Regions from separate parts of the Halomonas aestuarii genome, predicted to be linked through region 2. Evidence: predicted binding sites of a transcription regulator. Region 2 holds the regulator's gene; the other holds the start of a gene.
The links. The regulator sigma-54, encoded in region 2, starts transcription at its own class of promoters, with help from an activator protein. The targets are predictions, from matches to a motif close to TGGCACNNNNNTTGCTNT.
Positions count from the first base shown of each region.

Region 1: BOX17_RS14430 (urease accessory protein UreD) is a predicted target of sigma-54. The motif match lies at 1,989-2,006, and genes of this name have one in related genera.

Region 1 is NZ_CP018139.1:3,101,804-3,109,467, forward strand. Features, by position in the region: gene urtC (urea ABC transporter permease subunit UrtC) at 1-253, shown strand, start outside; gene urtD (urea ABC transporter ATP-binding protein UrtD) at 250-1,095, shown strand; gene urtE (urea ABC transporter ATP-binding subunit UrtE) at 1,095-1,793, shown strand; gene BOX17_RS14430 (urease accessory protein UreD) at 2,047-2,931, shown strand; gene BOX17_RS14435 (urease subunit gamma) at 2,957-3,259, shown strand; gene BOX17_RS14440 (urease subunit beta) at 3,270-3,602, shown strand; gene ureC (urease subunit alpha) at 3,599-5,302, shown strand; gene ureE (urease accessory protein UreE) at 5,332-5,850, shown strand; gene BOX17_RS14455 (urease accessory protein UreF) at 5,840-6,565, shown strand; gene ureG (urease accessory protein UreG) at 6,666-7,322, shown strand; gene BOX17_RS14465 (hypothetical protein) at 7,384-7,620, shown strand.
Region 2 is NZ_CP018139.1:423,228-430,891, reverse strand. Features, by position in the region: gene BOX17_RS01970 (HPr family phosphocarrier protein) at 1-131, opposite strand, end outside; gene rapZ (RNase adapter RapZ) at 135-1,055, opposite strand; gene ptsN (PTS IIA-like nitrogen regulatory protein PtsN) at 1,099-1,584, opposite strand; gene hpf (ribosome hibernation-promoting factor, HPF/YfiA family) at 1,592-1,900, opposite strand; gene BOX17_RS01950 (RNA polymerase factor sigma-54) at 2,071-3,495, opposite strand; gene lptB (LPS export ABC transporter ATP-binding protein) at 3,638-4,363, opposite strand; gene lptA (lipopolysaccharide transport periplasmic protein LptA) at 4,363-4,893, opposite strand; gene lptC (LPS export ABC transporter periplasmic protein LptC) at 4,890-5,474, opposite strand; gene BOX17_RS01930 (KdsC family phosphatase) at 5,478-6,035, opposite strand; gene BOX17_RS01925 (KpsF/GutQ family sugar-phosphate isomerase) at 6,078-7,073, opposite strand; gene BOX17_RS01920 (calcium/sodium antiporter) at 7,102-7,664, opposite strand, start outside.

The DNA of each region.
Region 1 (7,664 bases), 870 kb from region 2:
GATCGTGCTCTGGGTGGCGCTGGGCGGGCGAGCGACCCTCTACGGCGCGGTCATCGGCGCGATACTCGTCAACTATGCCAAGACGGTGTTCACCGGGGTGATGCCGGATGCCTGGCTGTTCGCCCTGGGCGGCATGTTCGTGCTGGTCACGGTGCTGCTGCCTCGAGGCATCGCCGGCCTGCTGGCCTACCGCCTGCGTCGCCGTGCCCCGTCATCCCCCGAATCCCCTGCGCCCAGGGAGGTGTCCGCATGAGTTTCCTGAATTCCCTGGCCGACCGTGACCGGGTCTTCGACTTCCTGGTGCCGGCGGCCTCGCCGGTGGACGTCCGCCACGGCCCGATCCTCTACCTGGAGGGCGTCAGCGTCAGCTTCGACGGCTTCAAGGCGATCAACGACCTCAACCTGACCATCGACGACGGCGAGCTGCGCTGCATCATCGGCCCCAACGGGGCCGGCAAGACCACCATGATGGACATCATCACCGGCAAGACCCGCCCCGATTGCGGCTCGGTCTGGTTCGGCAGCCGTCACAACCTGCTGGCCAAGAGCGAGCCGGAGATCGCCAGCCTCGGCATCGGGCGCAAGTTCCAGAAGCCCACGGTGTTCGAGGCCCTGACGGTGTTCGAGAACCTCGAGCTCGCCATGGCGGCCGACAAGCGTATCCTGCCCACGCTCACCGCGCGCCTGACCGGCGAGATCCGCGATCGCATCGAGGAGGTGCTCGCGACCATCGGGCTCACCGAGCTTCGCCATCGCCCGGCGGGCATCCTCTCCCACGGCCAGAAGCAGTGGCTGGAGATCGGCATGCTGCTGATGCAGCGTCCCCGCCTGCTGCTGGTCGACGAGCCGGTGGCCGGCATGACCGAGCAGGAGATGGAGCGCACCGCGGAGCTGCTCACGGGCCTCGCCGGCAAGGGCAAGCAGTCCGTGGTGGTGGTCGAGCACGACATGGGCTTCGTGCGCTCCATCGCCCGCACGGTGACGGTGCTGCACCAGGGCAGCGTGCTGGCCGAGGGCAGCATGGACCGGGTCTCCCGCGACCCGAAGGTCGTCGAGGTCTACCTCGGCGCCGACCCCGACGAGGAGGCCGCCTGATGCTGACCGTCGCGTCGCTCAACCAGTACTACGGCGAGAGCCACACCCTCTGGGACCTGGACCTCGAGGTGCCCACCGGCCAGTGCACCTGCGTGATGGGGCGCAACGGGGTGGGCAAGACCACCCTGATGAAGGCGATCATGGGCGAGGTGGCGGTGGCCTCCGGCAGCATCCTCTATGACGACGAGGTCGAGCTGACCCGCCGGCGCGTGGAGGAGCGCTCCCGGCTGGGCATCGGCTATGTGCCCCAGGGGCGCCAGATCTTCCCGCTGCTTACCGTGGAGGAGAACCTGCGTACCGGCCTGGCCGCCCGCCAGGACGGCCTGACCCGGATTCCCTCGCGGGTCTATGAGCTCTTCCCCGTGCTCGAGGAGATGAAGCATCGCCGCGGCGGCGACCTCTCGGGGGGACAGCAGCAGCAGTTGGCCATCGGGCGGGCCCTGGTGCTCGAGCCGAGGCTGCTGATCCTCGACGAGCCGGGGGAGGGCATCCAGCCCAACATCGTGGCCCAGATCGGCGAGGTGATTCGCCGGCTGATCCGCGAGGATGGCCTCAGCGTGCTGCTGGTGGAACAGAAGCTGCCCTTCGCCCGCAAGTATGCCGATCGCTTCGTGATCATGGATCGAGGCCGCCCCAGGGCCCGCGGCGAGATCGGCGAGCTCTCCGATGCCCTGATCCGCGAGCACCTGACGGTCTAGCTGGACCCTGCCGCCATGGCTGGGCCATGGCTCGGGCATGCACCAGAAGGGACCGCCTGCCCGCCGGGATTCCCTGTCACGGTGCGTTTATGCTCCTGTCCTGCACCTTCCCGGTGCTTCGGCGCGCCGGGCCTCTGCCGTCCAGAGTGATTCAACCTTCTGAAAATAATGAATTAAATCCGCAATTCACCGTTCTGGTACACCCCTTGCCACTGACAGGGCAGTGACCACTTTCCTGACAGGGCGGACTGCCATGACGGCCTTCCCGACACTCTCGCCAGCGCCGGCCTCGGGGCACCGCTTCGATGCCGACCGCCACTGGGCGGCCTCCCTGGACCTGGCCTTCGAGCGCCGCGACGGCGCGACTCGCATGACCCGCGCCCGCCACCACGGGCCACTGCGGGTACAGCGGCCGTTCCATCCCGAGGGCCGCGAGGGCGCCTGCCACGTCTACCTGCTGCATCCGCCCGGTGGCCTGGTCAGCGGGGACGCCCTGACCATCACCGCCCGGGTCGAGGCGGGCGCCCACGCCCTGCTGACGACCCCGGCCGCCAACAAGCTCTACCGGGCCGACAGCCATGGCGTCGCCTGGCAGCAGGCCACGCACCTCGAGGTCGCCGAGGAGGGCGTGCTCGAGTGGCTGCCCCAGGAGACCCTGGCCTTCGACGGCTCCCGGGGCGAGCAGCGCACCACCATCGCCCTGTCGGCGACGTCCCGCTGCCTGGGGTGGGAGGTGATGGCCCTGGGCCGACCGGCCAGTGCGCTGCCCTTTGTCAGCGGACGCATCGAGCAGCGTTTCCACCTGACCCGCGACGGCCGCCCCCTGTGGCTCGAGCGCCAACCCCTGGACCCCCGCCATCCGCGCTTTGCCGGCCGCTGGGGGCAGGGGGGGGCCACTGTGCAGGCCACGCTCTGGGCGGTGGGCCTCGAGGACGAGCCGGGCGCGGTGGAGGCGCTGCGCGAGGGCCTGCCCTCGAGCCCGTCATGGGCGGTGACGGTGCGCCACGGGGTACTGCTGCTGCGCTACCTGGGCGTGGAGCGCAACGAGGCCTGGCGGCTTTGTCACCGGGCCTGGGAGATCCTGCGGCCGCGACTGCTCGGCCAGCCCGCCCATGTCCCCCGCATCTGGTTGACCTGACCCCCTCTCTTGATGGAGATGCCCCATGGAACTGACCCCCAGAGACAAGGACAAGCTGCTGCTCTTCTCGGCCGCCCAGCTGGCCGAGCGGCGGCGCGATCGCGGCCTCAAGCTCAACTATCCCGAGGCCGTGGCGCTGATCAGCTTCGAGATCCTGGAGGGCGCCCGCGACGGGCGCAGCGTCGCGGACCTCATGAGCTACGGTCGCGAGATCCTGACCCGGGACGACGTGATGGAAGGGGTGGCCGAGATGGTCGACGAGGTCCAGGTCGAGGCCACCTTCCCGGACGGGACCAAGCTGGTCACCGTGCATACGCCCATCGTGTGAGGAGCACGCCATGATTCCAGGCCAGTACCAGCTGCAGGACGGCGAGATCGAGCTCTGTGTGGGGCGCGATCGGATCACCGTCGAGGTGGCCAACACCGGTGACCGGCCGATCCAGGTCGGTTCCCACTATCACTTCGCCGAGGCCAACCCGGCCCTGACCTTCGATCGCGACGCCGCGCGGGGCTACCGCCTGGACGTGGCCGCCGGCACGGCGATCCGCTTCGAACCCGGCCAGGTGCGCGAGGTGACGCTGATCCCCTTCGTCGGGGAGCGCCGCATCTTCGGCTTCCGTGGCGACGTCATGGGCAACCTCGATGCATCGGATCAGGGAGAATCGTCATGAAGATCAGCCGTCAGGCCTATGCCGACATGTACGGTCCCACGCTGGGGGACCGGGTGCGCCTCGGTGACACCGACCTGTGGATCGAGGTGGAACAGGATGCCGCCCACTACGGCGACGAGGTGAAGTTCGGCGGCGGCAAGGTGATCCGCGACGGCATGGGGCAGAGCCAGCGTCACGACGACACGGTCATGGACACCGTGATCACCAACGCGCTGATCCTCGACTGGTGGGGCATCGTCAAGGCCGACGTGGGCCTCAAGGCGGGTCGCATCGCCGCCATCGGCAAGGCCGGCAACCCGGATACCCAGCCGGACGTCACGATCGTCATCGGCCCCGGCACCGAGGTGATCGCGGGGGAGGGCAAGATCCTCACGGCCGGTGGCCTCGATGCCCACATCCACTTCATCTGCCCGCAGCTGGTGGAGGAGGCGCTGATGAGCGGCATCACCACCATGCTGGGCGGTGGCACGGGGCCTGCCACCGGCTCCAACGCCACCACCTGCACCCCCGGGGAGTGGCATATCGGCAAGATGCTCCAGGCGGTGGACGACCTGCCCATGAACATCGGCCTGCTCGGCAAGGGCAACGCCAGCCTGCCCGAGGCGCTGGAGGCCCAGCTCGAGGCCGGCGCCATGGGCCTCAAGCTCCACGAGGACTGGGGGACCACGCCGGCCGCCATCGACAACTGCCTGAGCGTCGCCGACCGCTACGACGTCCAGGTGGCGATCCACACCGACACCCTGAACGAGTCGGGCTTCGTCGAGGACACCCTGGCCGCCTTCAAGGAACGCGGCATCCACACCTACCATACCGAGGGGGCCGGGGGCGGCCATGCGCCGGACATCCTCACCGCCTGCTCGAAGCCTTACGTGCTGCCGTCCTCGACCAACCCGACGCGCCCTTATACCGTCAACACCATCGACGAGCACCTCGACATGCTGATGGTGTGCCACCACCTCGACCCCAACATCCCCGAGGACGTGGCCTTCGCCGATTCGCGCATCCGCCGCGAGACCATCGCCGCCGAGGACATCCTCCAGGACCTGGGGGTGATCTCGATGATCGCCTCGGACTCCCAGGCCATGGGGCGGGTCGGCGAGGTAGTCTGCCGGACCTGGCAGACCGCCCACAAGATGAAGCAGCAGCGCGGCCTGCTGCCGGAGGACGAGGCGCGCGGGGCCGACAACGTCCGCGCCCGACGCTACATCGCCAAGTACACTATCAATCCCGCCATCACCCACGGAATCGCGCATGAGGTGGGCTCTATCGAGGTGGGCAAGCTGGCCGACCTGGTGCTCTGGAAGCCGGCCTTCTTCGGCACCAAGCCGGCGCTGATCCTCAAGGGGGGCATGATCGCCGCGGCACCCATGGGCGATCCCAACGCCTCGATCCCCACGCCCCAGCCGGTCCACTACCGTCCCATGTTCGGTGCCTTCGGCCGGGCGGCGAGCCAGACCCGCCTGACCTTCGTCAGCCAGGCGGCCCTGGCGGCCGGGGTCGGCGAGCGGCTGGGCCTGCGCAGTCCGCTCAGCGCCTGCCGGGACGTGCGAGGCGTGCGCAAGTCCGACATGAAGCTCAACGACGCCTGCCCGGCGCTGTCGGTGGACCCGCAGACCTACGAGGTGCGCTGTGACGGCGAGCTGCTGACCTGCGAGCCTGCCACCGAACTGCCGCTCGCCCAGCGCTATCACCTGTTCTGAGCCACGGACAAGGACCAGAGACGATGCCAATGCTGAGATTGATCGAACGCCTGGGCCCCATCGAGGCGAGCCTGGCGAGTGACACCCTGACGCTGCCCTATGAGCAGCGCGTCCTCGGCCGGCTCAAGGCAGAGAGCGATGCCGGTCGCCCCCTTGGCCTGTTCCTCGACCGTGGCCCGGTGCTGCGCGACGGCGAGGGAGTGCGCGCCGAGGGGGGCGAGGTGGTCCGCATCCGGGCCGCGGTGGAGCCGGTGGTCACCGCCCGCACCGGGGCGGGCCTGCCCCTGGCGAGGCTCGCCTATCACCTGGGCAACCGTCACGTTCAGCTGGCGCTGGGGGAGGACGGGCAGGGCGGCTTCGTGCGCTTCCCGCCGGACCACGTCCTCGAGTCCCTGGCCGAGCGGCTGGGGGCGCGCCTCGAGCACCACCAGGCGCCCTTCGATCCCGAGCCGGGGGCCTATTCACACACTCAGTCCCATGACCACGCCCGCGCCGGGCATGATCATGAGCACCACCACCACGGTCACACCCATGATCATGCCCACTGAGGGGCCGGCGACGGCGGCCCGGGGCGATGACCTGGCGCTGCTGGGCCTGCTGCAGCTGGTCAGCCCGGCCCTGCCCATCGGCGCCTTCGCCTTCTCCCAGGGGCTCGAGAGCGCCTTCGAGTTGGGCTGGGTATCCGACGAGGCGAGCCTCGGCGAGTGGCTCGAGGGGGTGCTGGAGGACGGCCTGACCCGCTGCGAGCTGCCGGTGCTGGCGCGCCTGGCCCGGGCCTGGCAGGAGTCGGACGGCGAGGCCATCGCCCGCTGGGACGCCTGGCTCGCGGCCAGTCGCGAGACCGCAGAGCTCGCCGCCGAGGACCGCCGCCTGGGCGCGGCCCTGGTGCGCCTGCTGGGGAGTTTGTCGCTGCTGCCCGGCGGCTCCACCAGTACCACCGGCGAGGCCCCGGCGCTGCCTGCCGACGCCGGCTATGTGACGGTCTTCGCCTGGACGGCCCATGCCCGCGGCGTGTCGACGCGCCAGGCGCTGCTGGGCTTCGCCTGGGCCTGGCTGGAGAACCAGCTCGCCGTGGCCTGCAAGGCCCTGCCGCTGGGGCATACCGCCGCCCAGCGCCTGGTGGAGCGACTGCGCCCGGCGCTGGTGGGCGCGGTGGATGAGGCCCTGGCGCTCGAGGACGAGGCCCTGGGGCCGGCGCTGCCGGGCCTGGCACTCGCCAGCGCCCTGCACGAGACCCAGTACTCACGACTGTTCAGAAGCTGACTATTCAGAAGATAACTATTCATAAGCTCGCTGTTCAGAAGCCAGCTGTTCAGAAACCAGCTGTTCAGAAACCAGCTGTTCAGAAGCAAGGAGAGGATCCATGACCCATTGCCTGCGTATCGGCGTCGGCGGCCCGGTGGGCTCCGGCAAGACGGCCCTGCTCAAGCAGCTCTGCCGCGCCCTGCGTGACCACTACGACATCGCCGTGGTCACCAACGACATCTACACCCGCGAGGATGCCGACTTCCTGCTCAAGCACGAGGCCCTGCCGGCGGACCGGATCCTCGGCGTGGAGACCGGCGGCTGCCCGCACACGGCCATCCGCGAGGATGCCTCCATGAACCTCGCCGCCATCGATGACCTCCAGGCGCGCCATCCGGGCCTGGAGCTGGTGCTGGTGGAGTCCGGTGGCGACAACCTCTCGGCGACCTTCAGCCCGGAGCTCTCCGACCTGACCCTCTACGTGATCGATGTCTCCGCCGGCGACAAGATCCCGCGCAAGGGAGGGCCGGGCATCACCAAGTCGGACCTGCTGATCATCAACAAGATCGACATCGCCGAACAGGTCCACGCCTCCCTGGAGGTCATGGAGCGCGACTCGCGGAAGATGCGCGGGGAACGTCCCTTCGTCTTCGCCAACCTCTATGATGGCATCGGACTGGAGGAGATCATCGCCTTCATCCTCGACCGCGGCATGCTGCCGGAGCGCCGCCCCGCGCTCATGACAGATCCCGGCCGCGATGCCGCCACCGCCTGATGCGGGCAAGCCCCGTCCCCTGCTAGCCTGACCCCGTTCCGCCACTTCCAGGAGATCCCCCATGACCCGTCGCACTTTCCGGATGTTCCCCACCCTCGGCGCCAGCCTGCTGCTCCCGTCCATCCTGCTCTCGCCCCCTCTGGCCCTGGCTCACTCGGGTCACGGCGCCCCCTCGGTGCATGCCCATGCCGGCAGCCCCTCGGTGCTGGCGGTGCTGGCGATCGCTGCCCTGGGGCTCGCCGCGCTGGTCCCCCTGGCGCGCCTCGTCTGGCGTCGCCGTCTTCGCCGTCAGGGCTGAGCCGCCAGAACTGAATCGCCAGGGCTGAGCCGTCTGATCTCGGC
Region 2 (7,664 bases):
GCATCGGCCTCCTGGCTCCCCCGGTGCACGGTGACCCGCGCATCGAAGGGCCGGCAGCACTGCACCAGCTTGGTGGCGGCCCGGGCGTGCAGGCCACGCCGGTTGGTCAGGGTCAGCTTGCGTTTCGGCACGCGTCAGGTTCCTTCCTGTAGCGGGTCGTTGCCGTCCGTCTCGTCCTCGGCGGGGAGGTTGACCTGCATCCCCAGCTCGCGGTGGCGCAGCCGGATGCCGGCATGCCGCTTCGCCAGGTGGTCGGCCAGTCGCTCGGCCAGGTAGACCGAGCGATGCTGTCCCCCGGTGCAGCCGATGGCCACGGTGAGGTAGCTGCGCTGGCTGGCCTGGTAGCGGGGCAGCCAGCGTTCCACCCAGGCGAGGATGTCGTCATGCATCTCGGTGACGACCGGGTAGCTGTCGAGGAAGGCGATGATGCTGGCATCCCGCCCCGTGGCGTCGCGCAGGGCCGGATCCCAGTAGGGGTTGGGCAGGCAGCGGGCGTCGAAGACGATGTCCGCGTCCAGGGGCACCCCGCGCTTGAAGCCGAAGGACTCCACGGTCAGGGTCATCTGCTCCGCCCGATGGCCCGCCACCTGGTCGGTGATGCGCCCCCGGAGCTCGTGCACCGAGAGCCGCGTGGTGTCGATGACCAGGTCGGCGAGATCGCGAATCTCCGAGAGCGCCTGCTCCTCGGAGTCGATGGCCTCGGCCAGGGTCATGTCGCTGCCGCGGGTGAGCGGGTGACGGCGGCGGGTGTGGGAGTAGCGCTCCAGCAGGATCCGGGCATCAGTGGTCAGGTAGACCACCTGGCAGTCCACGTTGCGTGCGCGCAGATCGTGCAGGAGTTGCGGAAAGCGTTTCAGGGCCTCCGGCAGGTTGCGGGCATCGATGCTGACGGCCATCGAGGAGCGCACCGTGCGGTCATCCTGTAGCTCGTCCACCAGCGAGCCCAGCAGCATCGCCGGCAGGTTGTCGATGGCGTAGTAGCCGAGGTCCTCCAGCGCCTGCAGCGCGATCGACTTGCCGGAACCCGACCGGCCACTGATGATCACGAGCTGCATGCGGGTCTCCTGGCTGGGGGACGGGCCGGGGGGCAGGGAGGGCTCAGCCTCCCTGGCTGCCGGTCGGGGCCTGTTGTCGGATCGCCTCCATGAGGTGCTCATGGAGCTCGCGCTGGCTTGAGCTGTGCCGCAGCCGGGCCCGGGTATCGGCGTCGTTCATCACGCCGGCGACCTGGCCGAGCAGGGCGAGGTGGGCCTCGTCGGCCTCCTCGGGGACCAGCAGCACGAAGACCAGGTCCACCGGTTCCCCGTCGATGGCATCGAAGTCCACCGGCTCAGCCAGCTTGAGGAAGCCAGCGATGGGGGCCTTGCAGTGCGGGTTCCGGGCATGGGGAATGGCGACCCCGTTGCCGATGCCGGTGCTGCCCAGCCGCTCCCGGCCGATCAGTCGGCTGAAGACCTCCTGGCTGTCGAGGCTGGGCGTGTTTTGGGCGATGAAGGTGCTGAAGAACTCCAGCACCCGCTTCTTGCTTCCCCCCGGCACATCGAAGAGGGTGCGCTCGGGGGGCAGGATGGCGTCCAGTGTCATGACGGGATCAGCGAGCGCCGGCGCCCTGGGCGCGGGCCTGTGCCTTTTCCTTGTGCTTCACCAGCTGACGGTCGAGCTTGTCGGCCAGGGCATCGATGGCGGCATACATGTCACTCTCCATGGCTTCGGCATGGAGGTCAGCACCGGCGGCATGCAGGGTGCAGGCGGCCTGCTGGCGTTCCTTCTCCACGGAGAGGGTGACCTGCACATTGGTGATGTTGTCGTAGTGACGCTCGACGCGGGTCAGTTTTTCCTGCACATAGTCACGCAGTGCGTCGGTCAGTTCCACATGATGGCCGGTGATGTTGACTTGCATGACACGCTCCTTGCTCTTGCGGGGTGTGGCTCGATTGTAACCCTTTTTGCCGTCCTGCATACCCCTTCGCCCCGGGGGATTGGAGCTCCCCGTGAACGGCGTCATTTCAATCGCTTGCGTTCGGGTCAATAGGCGGCAGGAGGGCGCTTGAGGGCGTCGCGGGGGATCGTTCAACGCAACCGCTTGCGCTCGCTGGAGGAGGGGATGCCCATCGCCTCGCGATATTTCGCCACCGTGCGGCGCGCGACGCTGATGCCGGCTTCCTCGAGCAGCGCGACCAGCCGGCTGTCGGAAAGCGGCTTGCGCGGGGGCTCGTCCTGGATCAGCTTGCGGATCCGGGCGCGGATGGCGGTGCTGGAGTGGGCGTCGCCCTCGCCGTTGCCGCCCCCCACCTGGCTGGAGAAGAAGTACTTGAGCTCGAACATGCCGCGCGGGGTATGGATGAACTTCTGGGTGGTGACCCGCGAGATCGTCGATTCATGCATCTCCACGACCTGGGCGATATCGGCCAGGATCAGCGGCTTCATGGCCTCCTCGCCATGCTCCAGGAAGTCGATCTGTCGCACCATGATCTCGCGGCCCACCCGCAGCAGCGTGTCGTTGCGGCTGGAGAGGCTCTTCATCAGCCAGCGCGCTTCCTGCAGGTGGTCCTTGAGGAACTGGTTGTCGTCGCTCTTGTCGGCGCGTCGGATCAGGGCGGCGTAGTCGGGCTGGATGCGCAGGCGCGGCATGGCCTCGGGATTGAGTTCCACCTGCCACCCCTCGCGGGTATGACGCGCGACGAGGTCGGGGATCACGTAGTCGCTGTCGCTCTCGGTGAAGGCGCTGCCGGGGCGAGGATCCAGCGAGCGCACCAGGTCGATCACCGTGTCGAGGGCCGCGTCGTCGAGGCCGAGCCGGCGCTTGAGCAGGCGGCGGTCGTCGCCCGCGAGCGCCTCGAGGAACTGGCGAACCAGGCGGCGGGCCTGGGGCAGCAGGGGCGTGTCATCGGGCAGGGTGGCCAGCTGCAGCAGCAGGCACTCGCGCAGGTCCCGGGCGAAGACGCCGGTGGGCTCGAACTGCTGGAGGCGCAGGAGCACCTGCTCGACTTCCCGGCTCCTCAGGCCCGCGAGGCCTTGGGTCCTCAAGCCGTCCCGGATCTCTTCCAGGGGCTGGGTGAGATAGCCGTCGCCGTTGATGCTGTCGATCAGGCTCTCGGCGATGCGCATCTGGCGCTCGTCGAGGTCGGTCATGGCCAGCTGCCAGGCCAGGTGGCCCTGCAGGCTCTGGCCCGACGCCTGGCGTTCGAAGTCGGGGCCCTCGCCGCTGCCGCCGGCGGGGGCGGTGCCGAGGTCCTGGTAGGTGTCGGACCAGTCGCTATCGGTGGTGAGTTCCTCGGGGATCTCGCTGGCCCAGTCGTCGTCGGGCGTCTCGCTCACCGCCTGTTCGCCGAACTCGTCCTCGACGTCCAGCAGGGGGTTGGACTCCAGCGCCTGCTGGATCTCCTGGCGAAGGTCCAGGGTCGAGAGCTGCAGCAGGGCGATGGCCTGCTGCAGCTGGGGCGTCATGGTCAGCTGGGTGCCGACGCGAAGCTGCAGGGAAGCCTTCATGGCCATGAGAGGAGTTCCCCCGGCGTGCCGAAAACCCCTACCCTAGCCCCTGCCCGAGGGGGTTGCAACCTGATAATTTGCAACAATCGTGCCATCCGCAATCTTCATGCCGTCGGGATATAACGACAGGTATATCAGGTGATTGCAATCAGAGGCGGAAGTCCTCGCCCAGGTAGACCTCCCGCACGCGCTGGTTGGACAGGATCGCCTCGGCATTGCCCTCGGCGATGATCCGGCCGTCGCCCACGATGTAGGCGGTATCGCAGATGTCCAGGGTGTCGCGGACATTGTGGTCGGTGATCAGCACGCCGATGTCGCGGGCCTTGAGCTGGCGGATGATGCCCTTGATCTCGCCCACCGAGATGGGGTCGACGCCGGCGAAGGGCTCGTCGAGGAGGATGAAGGCGGGCTCGGTCGCCAGCGCCCGGGCGATTTCCACGCGTCGCCGTTCGCCCCCGGAGAGGCTCATGCCAAGGTTGTCGCGGATATGCGTCACGTGGAAGTCCTCGAGGAGTTCCTCGAGCCGGGCCTGGCGGCCCTGGCGGTCGAGGTCGCGGCGTGTCTCGAGGATCGCCATGATGTTGTCGGCGACCGACAGCTTGCGGAAGATCGAGGCCTCTTGGGGCAGGTAGCCGATGCCGGCCCGGGCCCGTTCATGCATGGCGGCCGTCGAGAGGTCGAGGTCGTCGATGTGCACCTCGCCGGCATCGGCGCGAACCAGGCCGACGATCATGTAGAAGGAGGTGGTCTTGCCGGCCCCGTTGGGGCCGAGCAGGCCGACGATCCGGCCCTGCTCGATGGAGACGCTGATGTCCTGCACCACGCGACGACGCTTGTAGCTCTTGGCCAGGTGCCGGGCGCTCAGGGTCTTCATCACTGGCCGTCCTGCTGTTCGGGCTCGAGGGTCATCCGCACGCGCTGGCGCTCCTGGACGCCCTCGGCCTCGGAGCGGGCCTGGACGACGCGGCGGTCGAGGAAGTATTCGAGGTACCCCCCGTCGAAGGTGTCGCCGTCCTTGTGCAGCTCGGCGCGGTCGATCAGCTCGATGCGGCGATCGGCGACGTGGTAGACGACGGTGCGGCCCCAACCGCGGACCAGGGGCTCGTCCGGGGCGGGCTTCTGCTCGATGTAGGCACGTTCGCCGGTGGCGGTAGCGCGGCTGAGCTCGCCCTCGTCGTTGCGCACGATCTCCACCCGGTCGCCGGTCAGCTGCATGCTGCCCTGGCGGATCTCCACGTTGCCGGTGTAGACGGCGGTGCCGGCGCGGTCATCGAGGTCGAGCTGGTTGGCTTCCACCTCGATCGGGGCGCTGGCGTCACCCTCCAGGGCCAGGGCCGGGGCGCTGCCGAGCAGCACGCCGATGACGCCGAGGGTCAGCAGGGGGGCGAGGGAAGGTCGCGTCATGACTCGGGGTCCTCGTGGGTCGCGGGCGGATGGTAGCCGCGCACATTGTCGGTCAGCCGGGCGCGGTTGTCATGGATCCAGGCGTCGAAGCGCTCGCCGCGCATCCGCTGGGGCGGCTGGCGCAGCACGGCCGGGGTCTCGCTCCAGGCGTGGCCGCTGTCGGCATCGAAGTGCAGGATCTCGGTGTCCAGTTGCCAGCGCTCGGCGGGGGCGAGGAGTCGCGCGTCGCCGGACAGGGTCAGCGGGTTGCCTCCCGCGCCCAGGGTGCCGGTGTCGCCGCTGGCCAGCCAGACCCGTCCCTCCTCGTCCAGCAGCGTGCCGTCCGGTTGCTGTAGGCGGGTCACGTCGTCATGGGGGGTATGGGTCAGCCGCGGGGTGTCGAGGCGCTGGTGAGGCCGCCCCTTTGCGTCGAAACGGGTCAGCCGGGCGTCCTCCAGGTAGTAGTCGGGCTCGCCCGACGCGTCTCCCGGAACCGGGCCGGGGGGCGGCGCGTCCTGCAGGTCGAGCAGGGCCAGTCCCCCGCCCAGGACGAGCAGCAGAAGGAACAGGCCGGTGCGGAAGCCCGGGCGCGGCAGGGCCATGGATCAGGTCGAGCCGTGCAGGTAGGTGTCGAGCACGGCGTCCCAGTGCCCCTGGGCCTGGAGCAGGGTGTCGCAGATCTCGCGCACGGCGCCGTGGCCGCCCACCGACTCGGTTACCCAGTCGGCATGCTGGCGGATGTAGGACGGCGCGCCGGGCACGCTGATGCCGACCCCGGCACGCCGGATGGCCGCCACGTCGGGCATGTCGTCACCGCAGTAGGCGACCTGCTCGAGCTCCAGCCCCAGGCGACCGCACAGCTCGCGCAGCACGGTGAGCTTCTTCTCGGCCCCCTGGAAGACATGCTTGACGCCCAGGGCGGCGGCGCGCTGGCTGACCATCGGCGAATCGCGACCGGTGATCAGGGCCACCACGATGCCGGCGCGCTGGGCCAGCTTGATGCCATGGCCGTCATGGGTGTGGAAGGCCTTGATCTCGATGCCATCGGCCTGGAAATAGAGGCGCCCGTCGGTCAGCACCCCGTCCACGTCCATGGCGAGTAGGCGGACGTGGCGCAGGCGGTCGACGAGTTGGCTGTCGAGCAGGGGGGATTCAAGGCTCATGGTGTCTCCAGCAGTCTGGGGCGTAGGTGGGCGATCAGGGCGTCAGATGACGCCGCTGGCGAGCAGGTCGTGCATGTGCAGGGCGCCGACCGGGCGGCCGTCGGCGTCGACCACGGCCAGGGCCGAGATGCGGCTGTCCTCCATCAGGCGGACGGCCTCGGCGGCCAGGGTGTCGGGGGCGATCCGCTTGCCGGGGCGGGTCATGACGTCGTCGACGCTTAGCGCCGAGAGGTCGCTGTGCTGGTCGAGGGTGCGGCGCAGGTCGCCATCGGTGTAGACCCCGGCCAGGCGGCCATCGGCATCCACCACGCAGGTGAAGCCCAGCCCCTGTCGGGTGATCTCCAGCAGGGCATCGCGCAGGGGGCTGCCCAGCGGCACCGCGGGCAGCCGGCTGCCCTCGTGCATCAGGTCGGAGACCCGCAGCAGCAGGCGCTTGCCCAGGCTGCCGCCGGGGTGGGAGAGGGCGAACTCTTCGGCCGTGAAGCCTCGGGACTCGAGCAGCGCCACGGCCAGGGCGTCGCCGAGGGCCAGGGCGGCGGTGGTGGACGAGGTCGGTGCCAGGTCCAGCGGGCAGGCCTCGCGCTCGACCCCGGCATCCAGGTGGGCGTCGGCATGGCGGCCGAGGGTCGAGCCGGGACGACCGGTCATGCTGATCAGCGGCGTGCCCATGCGCTTGAGCAGCGGCAGCAGGGCGGTGACCTCGGCGGTCTCGCCGGAGTTGGAGAGGGCCAGCACCACGTCGCCGCGAGTGATCATGCCCAGGTCGCCATGGCTGGCCTCCCCGGGATGCACGAAGAAGGCCGGCGTGCCGGTACTGGCCAGGGTGGCGGCGATCTTGCCGGCGATATGGCCCGACTTGCCCATGCCGGTGACCACGACCCGGCCGTGGCAGGCCAGGATCAGGCGGCAGGCATGGTCGAAGGAGTCGTCGAGGCGTTCGGCCAGGGCCGCCACGGCCTGCTGTTCCAGTTCCAGGGTGCGGCGGGCACTGTCGCGCAGGCGGGACGTGCCGGCCGCGTAGGGGGCGTCGTTGGTCATGGCAGTGATTGTTGCCCGTTGTGGCGTTTCACTCAAGGGGTGAGGCGGCGGGGAGGCCGGCGCCCCCGAGCCAGATCAGGTAGGCGACATAGCTCGCCAGCAGCAGGGCACCTGGCAGCCGCCCCAGGTGCCCCCGCCGGTTCCACAGCAGCAGGCCCCCCAGGGCGAGGGTCAGCAGCAGCATCACCGGGTAGTCGCGGCCGGCCGCCGCGGGGTCGGTGGCACCCGGTGCCATCAGGGCGGGGACGGGCAGCACGGTGAGCATGTTGAAGAGGTTGGAGCCGATGACGTTGCCGATGGCCAGGTCGTGGTGGCGCTTCAGCGCGCTGGCAACACAGGCGGCCAGCTCCGGCAGGCTGGTGCCGATGGCCACCACGGTCAGGCCGATCACCAGCTCGCTGACCCCGAGCCCGCGGGCCAGCTCGCTGGCCCCCCAGACCAGCGCCCGGGAGCTGATGACCATGATCACCAGCGTGCCGGCCAGCCAGGCCAGGGCCTGGCCCAGCGGCATGCCGGGAATCTCGCCGGCGCTGTCGTCGTCCGGACTGTCGGCGCGGAACAGCCACCACAGGCTGAACACCAGCAGCACCA